Regions from separate parts of the Clostridium sp. CM041 genome, predicted to be linked through region 2. Evidence: predicted binding sites of a transcription regulator. Region 2 holds the regulator's gene; the other holds the start of a gene.
What was found. Region 2 encodes LexA, which represses DNA repair genes until DNA is damaged. Its sites were predicted from a motif close to CNAACANNTGTTNG; they were not measured.

Region 1: the regulator LexA is predicted to act here: its motif matches at 3,005-3,018, upstream of recA (recombinase RecA).

The regions. Positions count from the first base shown of each region.
Region 1 is NZ_CM143648.1:742,763-753,496, forward strand. Features, by position in the region: gene rny (ribonuclease Y) at 60-1,616, opposite strand; gene recA (recombinase RecA) at 1,915-2,970, opposite strand; gene pgsA (CDP-diacylglycerol--glycerol-3-phosphate 3-phosphatidyltransferase) at 3,134-3,679, opposite strand; gene rimO (30S ribosomal protein S12 methylthiotransferase RimO) at 3,663-5,000, opposite strand; gene ACWJJT_RS03665 (FtsK/SpoIIIE family DNA translocase) at 5,184-7,499, opposite strand; gene ACWJJT_RS03670 (ClpP family protease) at 7,683-8,369, opposite strand; gene dapG (aspartate kinase) at 8,426-9,616, opposite strand; gene ACWJJT_RS03680 (YlmC/YmxH family sporulation protein) at 9,632-9,907, opposite strand; gene ACWJJT_RS03685 (M16 family metallopeptidase) at 9,993-10,734, opposite strand, start outside.
Region 2 is NZ_CM143648.1:597,631-608,364, reverse strand. Features, by position in the region: gene ACWJJT_RS02975 (methionine gamma-lyase family protein) at 1-1,199, shown strand, start outside; gene lexA (transcriptional repressor LexA) at 1,306-1,914, opposite strand; gene ACWJJT_RS02965 (hypothetical protein) at 2,134-2,607, shown strand; gene ACWJJT_RS02960 (tyrosine recombinase XerC) at 2,676-3,674, opposite strand; gene purB (adenylosuccinate lyase) at 4,057-5,487, opposite strand; gene ACWJJT_RS02950 (DUF378 domain-containing protein) at 5,735-5,941, shown strand; partial or broken gene ACWJJT_RS02945 (IS5/IS1182 family transposase) at 6,151-6,291, shown strand; gene ACWJJT_RS02940 (GNAT family N-acetyltransferase) at 6,517-7,029, opposite strand; gene ACWJJT_RS02935 (EamA family transporter) at 7,153-8,070, opposite strand; gene ACWJJT_RS02930 (GerW family sporulation protein) at 8,439-8,840, opposite strand; gene ACWJJT_RS02925 (DUF2953 domain-containing protein) at 8,928-9,596, opposite strand; gene ACWJJT_RS02920 (zf-HC2 domain-containing protein) at 9,624-10,088, opposite strand; gene ACWJJT_RS02915 (RNA polymerase sigma factor) at 10,091-10,654, opposite strand.

The sequences.
Region 1 (10,734 bases), 150 kb from region 2:
AAACCCTCTTAGGGTTTAGAAATATTCTAAATCTCAAGAGGATTTAATCTTACATTTAATTATTTAGCATAGTCAATAGCTCGTGTTTCTCTAATTACATTTACTTTAATTTGACCAGGATATTCTAGTTCATTTTCAATCCTTTTAACTAGATTTCTTGCCATTTCAACAGCACCTGCATCATCAATTATTTCTGGTTTAATCATAATTCTAACTTCTCTTCCAGCTTGAATAGCATATGACTTTTCTACACCTTCATAAGAATTTGAAATTTCTTCTAATTTTTCCAATCTTTTAATATAAGCTTCTAAAGTTTCTCTTCTTGCACCTGGTCTTGCCGCTGATATAGCATCTGCCGCTTGAACTAGTATTGCTTCAAGGGATTCTAACTCAACGTCACCGTGATGCGCTGCAATAGCATTTACTACAATAGAGGACTCATGGTGTTTTTTAGCTATTTCTGAACCTATAAGCGCATGTGGACCTTCAACTTCATGATCTACAGCTTTACCTATATCATGAAGTAGACCGCATCTTTTAGCGAGTGTTGGGTCAATTCCAAGTTCAGATGCCATAAGTCCAGCTAAATATGAAACTTCTATAGAATGCTTTAATACATTTTGACCATAACTGGTTCTGTATTTAAGCCTTCCGAGCAGCCTGATAATTTCCGAATGAAGTCCATGCACTCCTGTTTCAAAAGTTGCTTGTTCTCCTTCTTCTTTTATGTCACTATCAACTTCTTTTTTAGCTTTTTCTACCATTTCCTCAATTCTAGCAGGGTGAATTCTTCCATCCACTATTAGTTTTTCAAGTGCTATTCTAGCAACTTCGCGCCTTATAGGATCAAATGCTGAAAGAATTACTGCTTCAGGTGTATCATCTATTATTAAATCTACTCCTGTAAGCGTTTCTAGAGTTCGAATATTTCTACCCTCTCTACCTATTATTCTTCCTTTCATCTCATCATTAGGAAGCGAAACCACATGAACTGTTGTTTCTGCTACATGATCGGCTGCACATCTTTGAATAGCATAAGTAATAATTTCTCTTGCTTTTTTATCAGCTTCTTCTTTTGCCTTAGTTTCAATTTCTTTAATCATAATTGCAGCATCGTGTTTAATTTCTTTTCTAATTTCATCTAATAAAACTTGTTTTGCCTCATCAGATGTCAACCCTGATAATCTTTCTAATTCCCCTCTTTGCTTTGTGTATAAATCTTGTACACTTGCTTCTAGCATTTCACTTTCTTGTTGTTTTTTATTAAGATTTTCTTCTTTTCTCTCCAGCACATCACTTTTTTTATCTAATGATTCTTCTCTTTGGATGTTTCTTCTTTCTAACCTTTGAACTTCATTACGTCTTTCTCTTGATTCTTTTTCTAAATCAGTTCTAAGTCTGTGAACTTCTTCTTTGGCTTCTAAAATAGCCTCTTTCTTTTTTGATTCAGCATCTTTTACACTTTCATCAATAATTTTTTTAGCTTCTTTTTCGGCCTTGAAAATATTTGCTTGAGATATATTTTTTCTAATATAAATTATAACAAAAATACATGCTAAAACAACAACCAAAATAGCACAAACTACTATGAGCATTGTTTGACTTTTAGTATCCATTGATTATCAACACCTCCTTTGCTTATTTCAAATCTATTTAAGAGTAAATATGAAAGCTAGAAAAGGTGCTATATTTAATTGGTAACAATTTAAATATACTAAACCAGTATTTGTATTTATTTTATATTACTTTTCAGTTAATGTCAAGATTTTAACGTTTAAATAAGTCTTTATTCTTACTATTATATAGTAGTTATGATAAACTTTAGCATATTGCATCATAGAATGCACATGCCTGATACCATAATAATACTCCTTAATTATAAGTTAAAGAAAAAAAGCAAGTAAAAACTTGCTTTTATGCTTCTTTTTTACTTGCTTCCTTTTTGCTAACTTCTTTTTTACTAGTCTCTGCATTCTTGTATAATGGTAGGTTATGTTTTGCTCTAATTTTGTTTTCTATCTCTAACATAACCAAAGGGTTTTCTTTAAAATATTGTTTTGAATTTTCTCTTCCCTGTCCAAGTCTTATATCTCCATATGAGAACCACGCTCCACTTTTTTGTACAATCTCTTCTGTAACTCCTATATCTAGAACATCTCCCTCTCGAGATATGCCGCGACCATACATAATATCAAATTCAGTTTTCTTAAATGGAGGAGCTACTTTGTTTTTAACTATTTTTATTCTTGTTCGATTACCCATAAATTCATCGCCTTGTTTAATTGTATCTATTTTTCTAATATCTAGTCTAACAGATGCATAAAATTTCAATGCTCTACCACCAGGGGTTACTTCTGGGTTACCAAACATTACTCCTACTTTTTCTCTTAATTGATTTATAAATACAAGAACACATTGGGATTTATTTATAGAACCCGCAAGTTTTCTTAAAGCTTGAGACATAAGTCTTGCTTGGAGTCCTACATGAGAGTCTCCCATTTCGCCTTCAATTTCAGCTTTAGGAACTAGTGCTGCTACCGAATCCACGACGATAACATCTATAGCTCCAGAGCGAACTAAAGCCTCTGTAATCTCTAACGCCTGTTCACCAGTGTCTGGTTGTGATACTATTAAATTTTCTATTTCTATTCCTAGTGCTTTAGCATATTCAGGGTCTAAAGCATTCTCTGCATCTATAAATGCAGCTGTACCACCATTTTTTTGAGCTTCTGCAACTATATGAAGTGCAACTGTAGTTTTACCTGAAGATTCTGGTCCAAAAACTTCTATTATTCTTCCTCTAGGTACACCACCTATGCCTAGACCTATGTCAAGTCCTAAACAACCAGTGGAAATAGCCTCTATATTTAACTTACTATTTTCTCCAAGCTTCATTACAGAACCTTTTCCGAATTGTTTTTCTATTTGACCCATAGCTACTTCTAGCGCTTTTAATTTTTCATTATTCATAAATTTCCCCTGCGGGTTCACCATCCTTTTTCGACGAACGTTTGTTCTGAACTTAAGTATACACCATTTATTTTATATGGTCAACATACAAAGCAATATCTGCCATTTTCATTTAATAAAGAAATTCTTTTATTTGTATTATTAACAAACTCTAATAATTTAATCACTTATCGACTCTAATTGTACCTTTGTTTTTTACAAAATAGTCAACACCAGATATTATTGTAATAATTACTGCGGCAGCCATGAAAATATTAGTTAACGCATTTAATATTGTATTTGCGTAAGATAAATTTATTAATGCTGTAATTATAGCTACTATTTGAATAACGGTTTTCAGTTTTCCCCATTTACTAGCCGCAATTACTTTTCCCTCTGAAGCAGCTATTGTTCGAAGTCCTGAAACTGCAAATTCTCTAGCAATTATAACCATAGCTACCCAACTAGACACAATTTGAAGCTCCACTAATGAAACAAGCGCAGCAGTTACTAAAAGTTTATCTGCTAGAGGATCCATGAATTTTCCGAAATTAGTTATTTGATTTCTGCTTCTAGCTACATAGCCATCCAACTTATCAGTGAGAGATGCTACTATAAAAACAATTGTAGCCAGTTCTCTTCCATAGGGTATTCCCTTAACTGCCATAAATACTAAAAATATAGGTACTAAAAAAATTCGAATCATTGTAAGTTTATTTGCAAGATTCATAGCACACAACTCCTATTAAATCATATTCTAACGCTTTGGTAACCCTTACTGTAACGAATTCGCCCTTATTATAAGCTTTGTCAGATTCAAAGAAAATAGTTCCATCAACTTCTGGTGCCATTTCATAACTTCTACCAAAATAAGTTTTACCATTAAATCCTTCTACTAAAACTTTGTAGATTTTGTCTATTTTTTTACTATTTATCTCTTTTGATATATTTTGTTGCACAATCATTAATTCTTCTTCACGTTTTTCCTTTATTTCTTCTGGAATTTGATTTTTCATCTCTGCAGCTGCAGTACCATCTTCCATTGAGTACTTGAACACTCCCAATTTATCAAATTTAGTTTCATTGATAAACTGTTTCAATTCTTCAAAATTTTCTTCCGTTTCTCCTGGAAATCCAACGATTAATGTAGTTCTAAGGGTTAATCCCTTAATACCCTTCCTCATCTTATTTATGTTTTCTGTTATGATATTTTTTCTTCCTTTCCTTTTCATGGATTTAAGAAGATCATCGCTTATATGTTGAATTGGTATATCTACATATTTGCAGACTTTATCATTTAAAGAAATCTCATTAATAATATCATCCGTCATTTCTTCTGCATAACAGTAAAGTACTCTTATCCATTCAATCCCACTTATTTGAGAAATTTTACTTATTAACTTATGTAGGTTTTTTTCGCCATATAAATCTATCCCGTATCTAGTGGTATCTTGAGCAACTAAAATAATTTCCTTGCAACCATGTTCACTTAAATCCTTGGCCTCTTGTATTATGTTCTCCATTTTTCTGCTTCTATATTTCCCTCTAATATTGGGTATTGCGCAATATGCACAAGCATTATCACAGCCCTCGGAAATTCTAATATAAGCAGAGTATATTTCTGTAGTTAATACTCTTTGTCCTTCATTAATATTATCATCACTATAAGTGCAATGTTGTACTTTAATATTTTTTAAAAGAACCTCTTCTATACTACTTAGTAACTTGTCATAATCATTAACACCGAGCAGTATATCAAGTTCTGGCATCAATTCAATCAGATCCGCCCCATAACGCTGAGTAAGGCAACCCGTTGCAATCAATACTGTGCAATTATATTTCTTTTTGTATTCTGACATTTCTAAAATAGTGTCTATTGATTCTTGTTTCGACGATTCTATGAATCCACAAGTATTCACTAAAATTATATCTGCTAGTTTAGGATCATTTGTCATATCATATTTCCCACTTAAACTGCTTATTACAATCTCACTATCAATTCTATTTTTATCACAGCCTAAATTTATAACTCCAACTTTTAATTTTTCCACCAGTCATCCTCCTTGTTTATCAACCTGAGTAACTCCTATTTACCAAATATCATACTACTTGTTTGATTCTTTATGTAAATAATAGTTAATTACTTTTATCTTCCTACATTTGTACCCATAAATTATTGTAAATGTGATTTGCAAATTAAACAAGGGTATTTACAATTATTCTTACATTTTTTTTTATTGTTCCTTTAACTCACTATCACTTAATAATATTTCCCTAGGTTTGCTTCCATTTCTAGCTGATATAATCCCCCGTTCCTCCATTTGTTCAATAATTCTTGCTGCTCTATTATACCCTATTTTTAGCTTACGTTGCAATAAGGAAGTAGATGCTTGTCCATTTTCAACTACTATTCTTATTGCTTCATTTAATAATTCATCAATATCATCATCAATACTTTTATTATTTGAACTACTCTCTATTTCATCTATTATTTCTTTTTCATAGTTTACTTCTGTCGTCTGATTTTTTATAAAATCAACAACTCGTTCAACTTCTTCTTCTGACACAAACGCTCCTTGTATTCTGAATGGTTTAGCCTCTCCGACCGGATAAAAAAGCATATCACCTTTCCCAAGTAATTTCTCTGCACCAGAGGAATCCAAAATTGTTCTTGAATCTATTTGGCTCGAAACTGCAAAAGATATTCTTGAAGGTATATTGGCTTTTATTACACCTGTAATAACATCAACTGATGGTCTCTGCGTCGCAATTACTAAATGCATTCCTGCCGCTCTTGCCATTTGTGCAAGTCTTCCAATATATTCCTCTATATCATTAGCACAAACCGTCATTAAATCTGCTAGCTCATCAATTATAATAACAATCCACGGCAATTTATTTTCAACAATGCCTTTATTAACTAATTCATTATATCCTTCTATACTTCGCACATTGTTTTCAGCAAAACTCTTGTATCTTCTTGACATTTCGTTTACAGCCCAATTTAAAGCCCCTGCAGATTTTTTGGGATCTGTTACAACTGGTATTAATAGATGAGGTATCCCATTATAAATATTTAATTCAACAACCTTAGGGTCAATTAATAATAGCTTAACCTCCTCTGGAGAATATTTATAAAGTATGCTTATTATTAATGAATTTATACAAACACTTTTTCCAGAGCCTGTGGCCCCTGCTACCAGCAAATGTGGCATTCTTGTTAAATCCGAAACAACACAGTTACCGCCTATATCTTTTCCTAAACTAAAGGATAAATTTTTGTTAGAAGCTGAAAATTCATTAGATTCTATTACTTCTCTTAAGTATACTGCACTTAACTCTTTGTTTGGCACTTCAATGCCTACAGCTGCCTTACCAGGTATCGGTGCCTCAATTCTTACCCCGGAAGAAGCTAAATTCAGTGCAATATCATCTGCTAAATTTACAATTTTACTCACCTTAACACCAGCATTTGGCTGAAGCTCAAACCTTGTCACTGAGGGTCCTTTTGTAACTTGAATAACCTTTGCTTCAACTCCAAAGCTACTTAGTGTCTCTTGTAGCTTATTGGCACTATTAAGCAATTCTTTTTTATCATTTTTATTCATTTTGGAGGTATTATTTTCATTTAATAAATCTACAGTCGGATATTCATATTTATAGTTTGGCTTTGAATTTACACTATTTAATTGAATTTCTTTCTCCAACTCCTGATTGATAGAATTATCTATATGACTTTCTTTTGAAGCACGTGCATTGTCATTCCTAGCACTACTAACAGTTTCTTCTTTATTTAATCCCTCCACATCTGTAGCAATTTCATTTGATTTTATAAAATCGATTATTTTAATTTTATTGCTAATATCTTTAATAAATTTATTTTTTTCTCTATTCGGAACTACTAAGTCTTCTTGCTTATCATTATTTTGAATATATAAATCCTTACTATCATTTTTACTCGCAGTTTTTTTAATTATAAATTTATCCTTTAAATAAAAAAAGACATCATTTAGCGATACGTTTAATATTATAATAAAGCATATAACATAAATAGCAATAAAAATTATATAGCTACCTGCAGCTCCAAATAGTGTATGCAATGGTACATCAATTGAATAACTAATAATCCCACCATGTAATACACTTTCTGAATTATATATCTTATTTACTCCGAGCAAAAAATCTCCTTTAGTGTAATACTTATTTAAAGATAACATTTGTATAAATAATAGTGTATTTATTATAAAAAGTATTATTCCACAAAACTTCTTACTAAAATTTATCTTACCTTTCTTAACAATTTTGCAAATGCCAATAAATACTATAAGGAACGGCGAAAGATATGCACCTACTCCTAAAATTGCAAAAAGCATGTGATTAATTAGATTACCTATCGTACCTGATATGGAATTAGAATTAGAACCCCTAGTTGAGAAAATACTTAATAAAATTAATATACCTATTGTTATTAAAATAATTCCATAAATCTCACTATTAGCATCTACATTACTTGCAACTTTAGATTTAGTTTTAGTTTTTTTTCTAGTCAAAGTATCACCTCTATCCTTATTATTTCTACAAAATTTAGAAATCTCCTCTAACTTTCAATATATTTATATATCAATTTTAAACTAGTTATATAAAAAAATTATTAGATTATATTCGTCATAGTAACAAATCATTAAAAATAGACATAAATAGGCCATTTTAACCTGTTTATATCTAATTTATTTTTAACCTATCATTTCGTTTAATTTTGATAATGCCTCACTAATGCCACCAACCTCATCTATTAATCCATTATCAACTGCTTGTTTTCCTATAAGTATAGTACCCATATCATTTAAAAGCTCATCAGTTTGAAGCATTAATCTATTTACCGTTTCCTTATCAATCTTAGAGGTTCTAATAATAAATTCTGTTATTCTTTCTTGCATTTTATTGAAGTATTCAAAAGTTTGAGGCACCCCTATTATTAGACCATTCATTCTTATAGGATGAATTATCATAGTTGCAGATGGGGAAATGAATGAATACTTAGCTGCTGTTGCCAGTGGTATACCTATTGAATGCCCTCCACCTACTACAAGTGATACAGTTGGTTTGCTAAGACTTCTAATCATCTCTGCTATTGCAAGCCCCGCTTCCACGTCTCCTCCTACAGTATTTAAAACTATAAGAATACCTTTTACTTTATCATCCCTCTCCATAGCAATTAGCTCTGGAATAACATGTTCATACTTAGTAGTTTTTGTTTGAGGTGACAACATCATATGTCCTTCTACTTGACCTATAATAGACAAAACTTGAATTTTAGCATCCTGAGTTGGGATATTAGTTGTACCCAGTTCTTTAATATTTTCAACCTGTTCATTTACATTTTTTTCAATGGTTTCTTTGTTTTTTTCACTTTTCAACATTTTCATTCCTCCTAATCCATTTTATTTTGTGCATTAAGAGAAACTATATACATTTATTATCCTAATTTAAATTCCCTGTGTAAAGCATTAATTGCTTTTTCAATATATCCCGTTTCTACAAGGCACCATATAGTCATATTAGAATCTGCTGTTTGCAGTACTTCAACATTTTCTCTAGTTAACGCCTTAAGTATTCTCGCCATAACGCCAGGCATACCTCTCATTTTTGAACCTATAATTGAAAGTTTACTACAATCCTTCACAAATGAATAGGACATATTAAGATCTCTTATTAAATCAGCAAATTTAGTAAAGTCTTTTTCATCAATAGTAAATATTTTTTCCTTAGGAAAAACATTTATAAGATCTATACTTATAAGATTCTCAGCTAAAATATCAAATATATCATCATAACTAGAACCTGAATTTTCACATATTTTTATTTGAATTCTATTATTCATATGCGTAATACCTGTAATTATATTTTCATAACCTTCATTTCCCAAATTACTAATTACTGTTCCATCACAATCATTCATAGTATTTTTTATTACTAATGGTATATTATACCTTCTACATATTTCAACTGCCCTTGGGTGTATAACATTTGCTCCTTGATCTGCAAATTGAAAGATTTCATCATAACTTATTTTTTTTATTAAAGTCGCTTCAGAAACTATTCTTGGATCCGCTGTCATAATTCCATCTACATCAGTGTATATTTGAGTCTGAGAGGCCTTAAGCGCTGCCCCTAGTATTGCAGCAGTAACGTCACTGCCACCTCTCCCAATAGTCGTGACATAGCCCTTTTCATCCATACCTTGAAATCCTGCTACTACTGGTGTTTTCCCTTTTTGTAAAATATCCAATATTTTTTTTGTCTCCACATTAAGTATTGCTGCATTGTTATAATTGGAATCTGTGATTATACCTGCTTGTCCACCAGTTAAAGGCACTGCATCAATTCCACAATTATTTAGTTCACCACACATTATTACAGTGCTTATAGTTTCACCACAACTCATTAGCAAATCTATTGCTAATGGATTAGCTACTTTGAAATTATCATCTACCAAAGATAACAATGTGTCTGTAGCGTAAGGCTCACCTTTTCTTCCCATTGCAGATACTACTACCACAGGAAAATATCCTTGAACCTTTGCATTTAAAACCTTGTTTACTACAAGCTTCCGTTTTTCCTCTGTTGAAACAGATGTACCTCCAAACTTTTGCACTAATATCTTCATTTCTGTCCTCCAAAATTATATATGAGATTTTTTTAAAAATTCATTATCAACATCAATTATTATAGTTCTGGAACCAATTTTTTTAACATACTCCCAAGGCACTTCGATAATATCGTTATTTTTTAAAAAACTAAATTTAGAACTTCCTTCATTTATAATTAAAAATTTTAAAAGCCCATTCTCATCAATAACTACATCATTATTACCTAGATTGCTATATTTGTCACCATCATTGATATTAATAATTTCATATCTTTCCATTTCACTATACAGTTTTATATTATCTTCCATATTATCATCTCCTTAACAACTCTCATAAAATACTATGAAATCTGTTAAGGATTTATGCATAATTTCTATATTTTTATAGATAAATCTACTTATTGATAGAAATAATATTACCTTTAAAAACTTTTTTAAGCATCTCTTTTTCTTTTCCTACATATGCAGAATTTATTATACCTTTTTCAAAAGTTTTTTCCATGACAGAATTTACCCTTTCCATATCTATTTCATTTATTTTTCGCAATACGTCTTCTGGCGTATTAATTTTGTTCATAAACATTACTGATCTCCCATTACTAAACATTCTACTACTTGTGCTTTCAAGCCCTAGGATATAACTACCCTTTAACTGTTCTTTAGCTTTACTTAACGTTTCATTGTCAATTCCGAGTTTAGCGAATATACTAACCTCTTCCTTTATTGCATTAATGGCAACTTCCACGTTCATTGGACTGAGTCCCGCATAAACGCTTACAACTCCTGTGTTTTTAAACGTAGATATATAACAATAGATTGAATAGCATAAACCTAGCTCTTCACGGATTTTTTGAAATAGCCTTGAGGATGCTCCTCCGCCTAATATATTGCTTAGTAAGATTAACGTGTATGTATCATCATTTCCAAGACCTACACCAGGTATTCCAAGACTCACATGGAATTGCTCAATATCTTTTTTTCTGAAATAATGTTGATTTAATATTTGAGGGCTACTATATTTAGTAATATTTTTGTCTTTACAATGCCATTTACCAAAATACTTTTCAACAAGACTTTCTATCATTTTCATGTCAAATTTACCTGAAATAGATATTACTGAGTTTTCGGGTATATAA
Region 2 (10,734 bases):
AAGATGTACAAGATGAGTTTAAAATTCTTGATGAAATAAGAGAGTTTAATCAACTTAAGGTTTTGACCGCACTACAAGATGAACGAATTAGCGAATGCCATTTTACAAATTCATCTGGATACGGTTATGGCGATATTGGGAGAGATTCATTAGATAAAGTATATGCAAGAATTTTCAATTGTGAGAGTGCACTCGTTCGGCCGCATTTCGTAAATGGAACACATGCAATTGGAGCGTCCTTATTTGGTAATTTAAGACCTAATGATACCATGATATCGGTATGCGGAACACCTTATGATACACTTCTTAATATAATAGGTATAAATGCTAAGGAGGATATAGGCTCATTAAAAGATTATGGTGTAAAATATAAACAATTAGAATTAAACGATAACTCTAAAGTTGATATTGATTTAATGAAAAAGACACTGATTGAAGATAAGTCAATAAAGCTAATTCATATTCAAAGATCTACTGGATATGGCTGGAGAAAAGCATTATTAATTTCTGAAATAGATGATATTATAAGCGCTGCAAAAGCTATAAATCCAAAGGTTATTTGTTTTGTAGATAATTGTTATGGTGAATTTATTGATGTTACGGAGCCTACAGATGTAGGAGCAGATATAGTTGCTGGATCCCTCATAAAAAATATTGGTGGTGGAATTGCACCTACAGGTGGATATATTGCAGGTAAAGAAGAATATGTACGACAAGCTTCTTACAGACTAACAACTCCTGGAATAGGAGGGGAATGTGGTTCTACGTTTGGAGTTATGCGTTCTTTATATCAAGGACTATTCATAGCACCACATATAGCTATGGAAGCATTGAAGGGCGCTATTTTCTGTGCAAGAATTATGGAACTTGCAGGTTTTGAAGTTCTTCCTAAGTATACTGATAAAAGAAGTGATATAATTCAAGCAATTAAATTTAATGATAAGGAAAAGTTAATTAATTTCTGTAGGGGTATACAAGAGGGGTCTCCCATTGATTCTTTTGTTCAATGTGAACCGTGGGACATGCCAGGATATGAAGATAAGGTTATAATGGCAGCAGGTGCATTTATTCAGGGAGCATCTATAGAATTATCTGCAGACGCTCCAATAAGAGAGCCTTATATAGCATATTTACAGGGTGGATTAACGTTTGATCATGCTAAAATTGGAATACTAATAGCACTTTCAAGAGTTATTTGAACTAGAAAGTAAATATTTATGACTTAATAATAGAATAAAAAAATCCTGCAATTGATATATTCATTGCAGGACTTTTTTGTTACATAAAATCTTTAAAGGTGGATATTTAATACTTTCTGTAAATACCAACAAGTACACCTAAAATTACACAGTCATCAACTATGATAGGGGACATAGTTGAATTTTCAGGCTGAAGCCTTATATGATCTTTTTCCTTGAAAAATCTTTTAATAGTTGCTTCATTATCAATAAGAGCTACAACTATATCGCCATTTTTAGCGGTATTGATTTTCTCAATTATAGCAAGGTCTTTATCCAATATTCCTGCTTCAATCATGCTGCTACCAGAAACTTTAAGCATAAATAGTTCATTATTGGTTTTAGTGAAATTTAAAGGAAGTGTAAATGTATCTTCAACATTTTCAACTGCGAGTATTGGTTTGCCAGCAGTGATTTTCCCTATAATAGGTATATCTATAAGTTCTTTTCTTATGACAGAATCCTTTATTAATTCAATTGCACGAGGCTTGGTAGGGTCTCTACGGATAAATCCTTTTTTTTCTAGTCTTGCTAAATGCCCATGAACAGTCGAAGTAGATCTTAATCCTACGCCATCACATATTTCTCTGACTGAAGGTGGATATCCTTTTAGTTGTACCTGTTTCTTTATAAAGTTATATATTTCACTTTGCTTATCTTTTTTTTCAGTTAACATGTAAACGCCTCCCATTCATAGTATAATTATACCATATAAATGTAATAACATCAAACTTACGTTCTGTTTTATAGTTATTAATAAAAATAAAAAATTATATATTATTATGTATGAATACATAAGTCATTATTAAGGGGTGTTAGTGTTTGATTATTGAAAATATATTTGCTATAATAGTCTATTATGAAAGTATTTGAAATAAATAGATTGGAGTGTTGTATGTCTAAAAATTGTATATTTAATAATAAGAAAATTTGTAATAGTTGTGGAGAATGTGAAGTCTGTGAATTAAATTCAAATAAGAAATGTAATAATTGCGGTAAATGCTTAGAAATGGAAGGTTACGATGTAAAAGCTATAAAAATTGATGAAGTTTTTGAGGATAATGAGATTGAAGGGGTAGAAGAGGTAGACGAAAATATTTGTGACAGGTCTGAAATTAATTTAGCGGAAGAAGTAGATAATGATGAAAATGAAAATGATGAACTACCAAAACTTGAAGATTATGACTCAGTGGTAGCCAGCGATGAATTTTTAAAACTACATAAAGATGAGTTCATACCTGAAAACAATGAGGTTTGGGAATTTATAGATGACATAGACGGGGCAAAAGAGCTACTTGAAAATGAAGATGATAACTCAGGATTACTTCAAGAAGAATTTCCTGGACTTATAAGACTAAAAAAAATATAAGTATTAGAAAGTATATATTACGCATAATGCATTAACCGTATTGCAATACGCGTAATATATACTTTTTTTTATTCATCAGAAAGTGGATTTGACTTAACCGCATTTCTTAATTTATCATTATCTACATGAGTATATATTTGGGTGGTAGATATATTTTCATGGCCTAATATTTCTTGTAGACTTCTAATGTCTACATTTCCATATTTATACATAAGAGTAGCAGATGTATGCCTTAATTTATGAGGAGTATACTTATCTTTATTAAGTCCAGCATTACCTATATATTTTTTTACAATTCTCTCCACAGTGCGTTTATTAATTCTTCCATATTTACCACTTATAAAAAGGGCATCCTTATCTTCAGAATGAATTTTATCTATGTTCATATTTCTAATAGGCAAATATTTATAAATTGATTTCAATGAAGCTTTATTCAAATAAATGGTTCGTTCTTTATTTCCTTTCCCAATAATAGATAATGTATCATCTTTAAAATCGGATATGTTTATACTACAAAGTTCTGACAGCCTGATACCACAATTTAAGAATAATGTAATAATACTATGGTCGCGAATAGAATGCTTATCTCTAGAGCTTGTAGCGTCTAGTAGTGCCTTACTTTCACTTAATGTTAAAAAAACAGGACTTCTTTTACCAAGTTTTGGTGACTCTAAATCTATTGTCGGGTCTATAGTTAGCACTTTAGCCTTAGTGGTTAAATACTTGAATAGGGACTTTATAGATGCAATTTTTCTTGCTTTAGCGTAGTTACCATTAGCCCTATATTTCCCAAGATAGGAGATATAGGCATATAAATCCTGCAATGTAAGAGTTTTTAATGTATCTAAAGTTAGGTCACTAATTATAATGTTCTCAAGAGGCAGAGCATTTTCTGAAGAGACTAGACCTTTGTATATTTTTAAGAACTTTAATAGCAATGATAAATCAGCAGTATAAGCAACAACAGTAGAACTAGAACATCCTTTAATAGTAGATAAATAATTCAGATAATCATTTAGAAACGGTGGGAGTTCATTGTTATAAATAGTATTTATATTCGATTTCATAAGTACCTCCAAAAATCATTATAATGTCGTGAAACTTACATTTCACGACATTATTATACTACAAGAGGGGGAGCAAAATCCTGATTTTTCTAAAATAATAAAAATAAACAAATGTTTTTATTATTTTTATTATTTCCACATGCAATTTGAATTTTATTCTTCGAAAGTTATAGTGAAATCATGGCCTGTGGAGCTACAATATTACCGACTTCAAAAGGAGATTTATACTACCACTGAAATTTTCTATTTGTTAGGTTATGTAACTCTTACTTATAGAATTGGGAGACTTTCCTTCTAAAATGTCGTTAAACTAAAAAAGCTATCAGTTTTGTTTGCATCACTGATAGCTTTTTATAGTATAATTTCTATCCAATACTAAGGATTATACGTTTATAGAAGTTTCTACTCCTAATGCATCTTTATTGGCCTCGATTATTGGTTTTACATATTCATCTATAAATTCTATTACTTGACTTGGAGCTCTACCTACAAATTTAATCGGGTCAATTACAGCAAATATCTCTTCTTTTGACATCCTAAAACTATCATCATTTATTATTCTTTCTATAAGATCATTATTTAAGCCTTCTTCTTTAACGCGTTTTGCTGCAGCCATAGAATGAACTCTAATGTTCTCATGAAGTTCTTGTCTGTCCCCGCCCCTTTTAACAGCTTCCATAAGGATATTTTCTGTAGCCATAAATGGAAGCTCGTGGTTTACATGAGCAGTAATTACTTTTTCATATACTACCATATTTCCAGCTATATTCATATACAAATTTAATACTCCATCAAGTGCTAAGAAAGCTTCAGCTACGGATATTCTCTTATTAGCTGAATCATCTAATGTTCTTTCAAACCATTGTGTTGCAGCTGTTATAGCAGGATTTAATGAATTCACTATAATATATCTTGATAAAGAGCTAATTCGCTCAGAACGCATAGGGTTTCTTTTGTATGCCATTGCAGAGGATCCAATTTGATTTTTTTCAAAAGGCTCTTCCACTTCTTTCATGCTTTGAAGTATCCTTAAATCATTACTGAATTTATATGCACTTTGAGCTATTTCTGATAAAGTATTTAATACTATAGAGTCTACTTTTCTAGAATAAGTTTGACCAGTAACGGGATATGTATCTTCAAAGCCCATTTTATTCGCTACATATTTATCTAAGTCTTTTACTTTTTTCTCATCATTTTCGAATAGATTCATAAAGCTCGCTTGGGTTCCAGTTGTTCCTTTAACCCCTAGTAACTTTATTCTATCTATTACAAAGTCTAAATTTTCTAGATCCATTATTAATTCTTGAATCCATAGGGTTGCCCTTTTACCTACAGTAGTTAATTGAGCTGGCTGTAAATGGGTAAAACCTAGTGTAGGAACATCTTTATACTTTAATGCAAATTCTGAAGATTTACTAATTACATTAATTAATTTTTTCTTAATTAATAGTAAAGCCTTTTTCATGACTATTAAGTCTGTATTATCGCCTACATAGCAGCTAGTAGCCCCTAAATGAATAATACCCTTCGCATTAGGACATTGAACCCCATATGCATATACATGGCTCATTACGTCATGTCGTATTTCTTTTTCTTTATTTTCAGCCACTTCGTAATTCACATTATCTACATAGGATTTAAGCTCTTCAATTTGAGATTCTGTAATATTGATTCCTAATATCCTTTCACCTTCAGCTAGTGCAACCCAAAGCTTTCTCCATGTTCTAAACTTCATATCATCTGAAAATAAATAACTCATCTCTTTTGATGCATATCTACTATTTAATGGTGTATTATAAGAATTTCTCATATTCTGCCTCCATACGTACAATTTTAAATATAAAACAAGTTTCATTCATATTATAACATACAATAGTGCTAAAAGTAATGAAAATGTTCGTATACTTAATTTGTACTTTCCAAATTATTTTTTAGTATATAAATTTATATACCATAACATTATATACGCTTTAAAGAAATTATTAAACAGTTCTAAAATATTATATTTATAATATAATTTATACAAATAGAATAATTATATTAGTCTGGGGGTAATTATGTATAAGCTTAGTATTATCGACAAACTTTCATTCGTGTTTGTATTGATTGGTGCTTTAAATTGGGGACTTTTAGGATTGTTAAATGTTAACTTAGTTAGTCTTATCTTTGGATTTGTTCCCTTCCTTGCTAGAGCAATATACATTTTAGTAGGATTATCTGCTGTGAATATTATTGTTTTCATAGCGAGAAATAAAAAAAATTAGCTCCTATTTTCTATTAATATTGTCTTAAATAGTGTAATATTAATAGAAAAATACTCCGTAAATTATGAGGCCACTGTAAAACTATATGAAAAATCGTCATCAAATTAATTATGGCGATTTTTTTATATAAAAGATTAAAAAACAAAAAGGAATTTTAAACGATATGTCGAATTAGTATAGTAGAATAAAATAAAAGGGGTTAAACTATTATGCTAAAAGGACAATTGGAAATAGAAATAAATACATACCATAGCTTATATTCGTTAATTATTCAGAAACATAACATTTTAAAGCAAATTAATGACCTTGTTGACTTTTCATTTGTTTATGACGAATTAATGATTAACTATAGTAATCTTTACAGTGAATCTAAAGAGAATAATCAAGTTGAAAAGCATGAAATATCCAAAAATATGGGTATTTCATGCTTTTTCTGTTTAAGACAAAAACTTTACTGAAAAAAGAGTGCTTTTTTCAGTGGCCTCAAAATATTATGGGGTATTTTTGATTATTTATTAGATTGATGAAATTTTCAGCCATTCTATGTATTCTATAATTATTATAAAACTTACACACTAACCATCTATTGGGTTTTCAGGGCCTTTAAGCTCTAATTGATAAAAAACAAGATTGAGCCACTTACCAAATTTAAATCCAGCTTTATTTATCTTACCTGAATACTCGAACCCCAATTTTTCGTGCAATTTGATACTTTTTTCATTTGATTCATCAATTGCCGCCACCATGGTTGCAAATCCTCTTTCATTGGAAAATCTTATTAGTTCTTTAGCTAGTAGTGTTCCTATGCCTTTGTTTCTACAGTTACCATTAACATAAATAGAGTGTTCAATAGTATATTTATATGCAGGCCATGCTCTGAATGGCCCAAATGTAGCAAATCCGATAACCTTATTATTTTCTTCAACTACTAATATTGGATACCCCTCTTTCTTCTTTTTTTCATACCATTGTTTTCTGTCATCAATTGTGTGAACTTTATAATCATAGACAGCTGTTGTATTTAATATTGCATCATTACAAATTTCTAAAATATCAATCAAATCATTTTCTACTGCTTCTCTTATCATTTTTATACCCCTCTCACAATAAAAAGTTGCCACTAAAAATTTCTTAACGATCATTCTATACAACATTATACAATATTTTTGTTTTTTAAAACATAACCTTTTATAATTGGTTTTTTCTTTTTCTTATAAGGGTTTTTTATTAGTGTTAGACCCTAAAGTTAAAATTGCTACTGTAGATATAATACACATTCCTCCGATTACTTCAAACAATCCAAAAGGAACATGCAACCAAAATATAGAAGCAAGTGTAGCGGATAAAGGTTCTGCACTTGCCAATAAGCTAGCTTCAGTAGGTGCAATATATTGTAAACTAGCTATGTACAAATAAAAGGCAATTAGTGTACCGAATAAAACCACAAATCCAACAAATAAACTAGAAAGCAAAGACCAATTTTGACCTTGTATATTCCATGGCGGGTTTATGAAACTCAGCCCAACTCCGCCTATAAGCATACCCCAACCTACAACAATCACAGCCCCCCACTCCTTAAGCAAACTATGTGGATATAATGTATAAAAGGCAAGGGCAATTGCTGACCCAACTCCCCAAGCGATGGCAGGTAACGAAATAGTAAGCCTATCAACCGTGCCGTTAGTCACAAGAAGAAATGTTCCCAAAATAGCTAAACCAACTGAAATAAATTCTTTTGGGCTTGGGACTTTTTTTAATCGTATTGCCAAATATGCTACTATAAATATCGGAGCTAAATATTGCAACAAAGTGGCTGTCGCAGCGTTACCTGATTTGATGGACATAAAATAAGTATATTGTACTCCGAGCATCCCAATTATCCCGAATATAATCAAATGTAATCGTTTAGAAGAGTCTTTCCATACAGACCAAACCTTATGTTGTCCATTAGTTTTAATACTTGCGAATAAGAGCAATAGTACACCTGATGTTATCATTCTTACTGTTACTAGCCAGCCAGGTTGAAATCCTTCGTTTTGAAAAAGTTTCTGTGCAACAGTACCAGAAATCCCCCACAAAATCGCACCGACTATAGCCATTGCATATCCTTTGTAGCGTAAATTCAGCATAATTCTAAACTCCTTTTTTCTATTCATTATGTTAACTACCAATAACTTTGTTTACTGATTACAAAACAACAGCATAGGTGCCATTATTTTTAATAAACATTTTTATGTATTGCCAACCAGCATTAGGACCTACTAGCTCACACCTAAAATAATACCTAAATATACTTTGTTAAATTTTCTCATAAACGGCTAGATCCCTCCCCTTTAAATTACCATTGTGTAATTATTCAATTATACATAATATTAATATAAGTTTCAAATATTTAGTAAAATTATGTATAAATTGATTTCATATTTTTTATCAATACAAAAAAGCATCTATAAATATATTATAGATGCTTTTTTTTAATGTATTTAATAATGTTTAATTACTCTTTTTCCGTTTTAGTATCTTCTTCAGACCCTTCTTTTTTGTTCTTACAACATCCCATTTTTGAGCTTACTTTAGATACTATTTCTGGTACCATTTCAATAAGACTTTCAAGATTACATTTACCCTTTATAGGAAGCATTGTTACTTCTCCATTTTTTATAACTAAAATAGCAGTTGGGGTTATTCTAGCTCCTGCTCCAAGTCCGCCTCCAGAACCCTCACCATCCTTAGTAGAGTTGCCTGTGCCACCGCCAGTTCCACATCCGAATGAAACTGTAATAAGTGGTATGAGTGTTGTTTCCCCTATAATTATTGCCTCCCCCACTACTGTTTCTGTTTTTAAAAATTTTTCAAGGTTTGAGAATAATGCTTCGGTATTTTCTGTAATATTTATCATAACTTAATCCCCCTAATATTTTAAATTTAAGTATTTATTGATTGCGTAATCATTATTAACTTTATACTTAACAATACACATAAATTATTAATAAGTTTCAGATTTTCTAAAGTTTTTAAATATTTTCCCTCTATTATTTTTCTTAAGAATGAATTTAAGTGTTTTTATTGCAGCTACCAATAAAGAAATTCTGCCATGAATTTCACAATAAATATCAATTATTTCATCATCAAACACTGGTTGCAAATTAATATCGCTTGTAGGAATAAGACTTGATACTAAAGGGACAATTCCACAAGCTATACCCGTTAATGAAGGATCTTCAAATCCATAAACGCCATTGATTTTGATTCTTTTTGGTTTAGTAATATTTATTATATCTTTAAAGTAATTAATTAAATCATTTATGAATGCTCCTTGGATATAATCCTTTATATTAAAATCAACATTTTTCTTCTTTTTCTTTTTTAGTTTTACCTTTTCATTTTCTTTTTTTCTATTGGACATTTTAATTTTTTTTCTAATAATGCATAATCCCATCACCTTTATTAAAAATAATGTTTCTTTATCCTCATATGCTACCATCATCTTTAAAAAATTTTTAAAAAATGATAAATTTACATCTGTCCTAATTTTTTCATCAATTTTTGTATTGAATTCATATTCAAATGGTATTATTATAAACAATAAAATCAAGCCAAATATAGTGATTAATAAATAAAGTAGTATTTTTATTATTGAAAATAAAACAAACAAGCTTGCACCTCCTTTTCCTTTAGCAATCTAACCTACTTTTAATTTTAATTTTTTTACTATACTCATTTCATTTATCTTGTTTTTAATCATATGTTTTACAGGCGTTTTAATATAATTAAAAGTAGCATCAATTCTATTACTTATGAAATTATTATATGGATTATTTTTATATGCTTCGCTTGATTCTGTTATAACGTTATGTATGCCCTTGTATGTCGCAATAATATTGTGAACCTTCATCCTAATGCTAATATTGTCCATTTCGGATATGCAGTTTTCTGCAACAAGTTGTGAAATTATGCTTAGTTTATCAGGAAATTCAATATGACTTAGCTCATCTTTAATATTTTCATTAATTATAGTTATTAGCTTTAGGTCTTTTTGACAGTCAGTGCAGTATTTTATGTGCTCTTCAATGAATATTTTCTCCAATGGTTTAATTGTCTTATCATCAAAAGCATATAACAGTTCCTTATCAAATTTACAGCACATAATTACGCCTCCATCTCACTTTCTAGTTGTTTCTTTAATATCGCTTTAGCCCTATACAAGTCCGTTTTAATTGTTCCAAGTGGTTTATTTAACAATTCTGAAATTTCCAAGTAACTCAGATCATCAAAATATCTTAATGCAATTACCATTCTATAATTATCAGATAAATTCTTAAGTCTAGACTCAATAATCTTTTTAAACTCCTTTTTCTCAACTTCCTCTTCTAAATTGTAGTCAGAAACAATAGTATCTTCTAAACAAAGTTTATTAGCATATTCATAATTTAATGAAATGATGTTTGTTTTAATACTTCTTTTAAAGTTAATACAAGTATTTACTGAAATCCTTCGTAACCAAGGGCGAAAAGGCATTGTCTCATCAAAACTTGATATATTTTTAAAAATCTTTATATAAATTTCTTGTACAATATCAAGAGAATCCTGTTCATTTTGAGTGTAACTATAGCAAATGCTATACAAATACCGCTCGTAAATCTTAAAAAGTTCAATAAATGAGGATTTGTCATAGTTTTTGCATCTCGATATTAATTTTTTTTCAATCTCCACAACGTCCCCTCCGGCTTCTACCTTAAATCATCTCCAAAATAATTCTCTCTATTATATACACATAATTAATGAATAAAGTT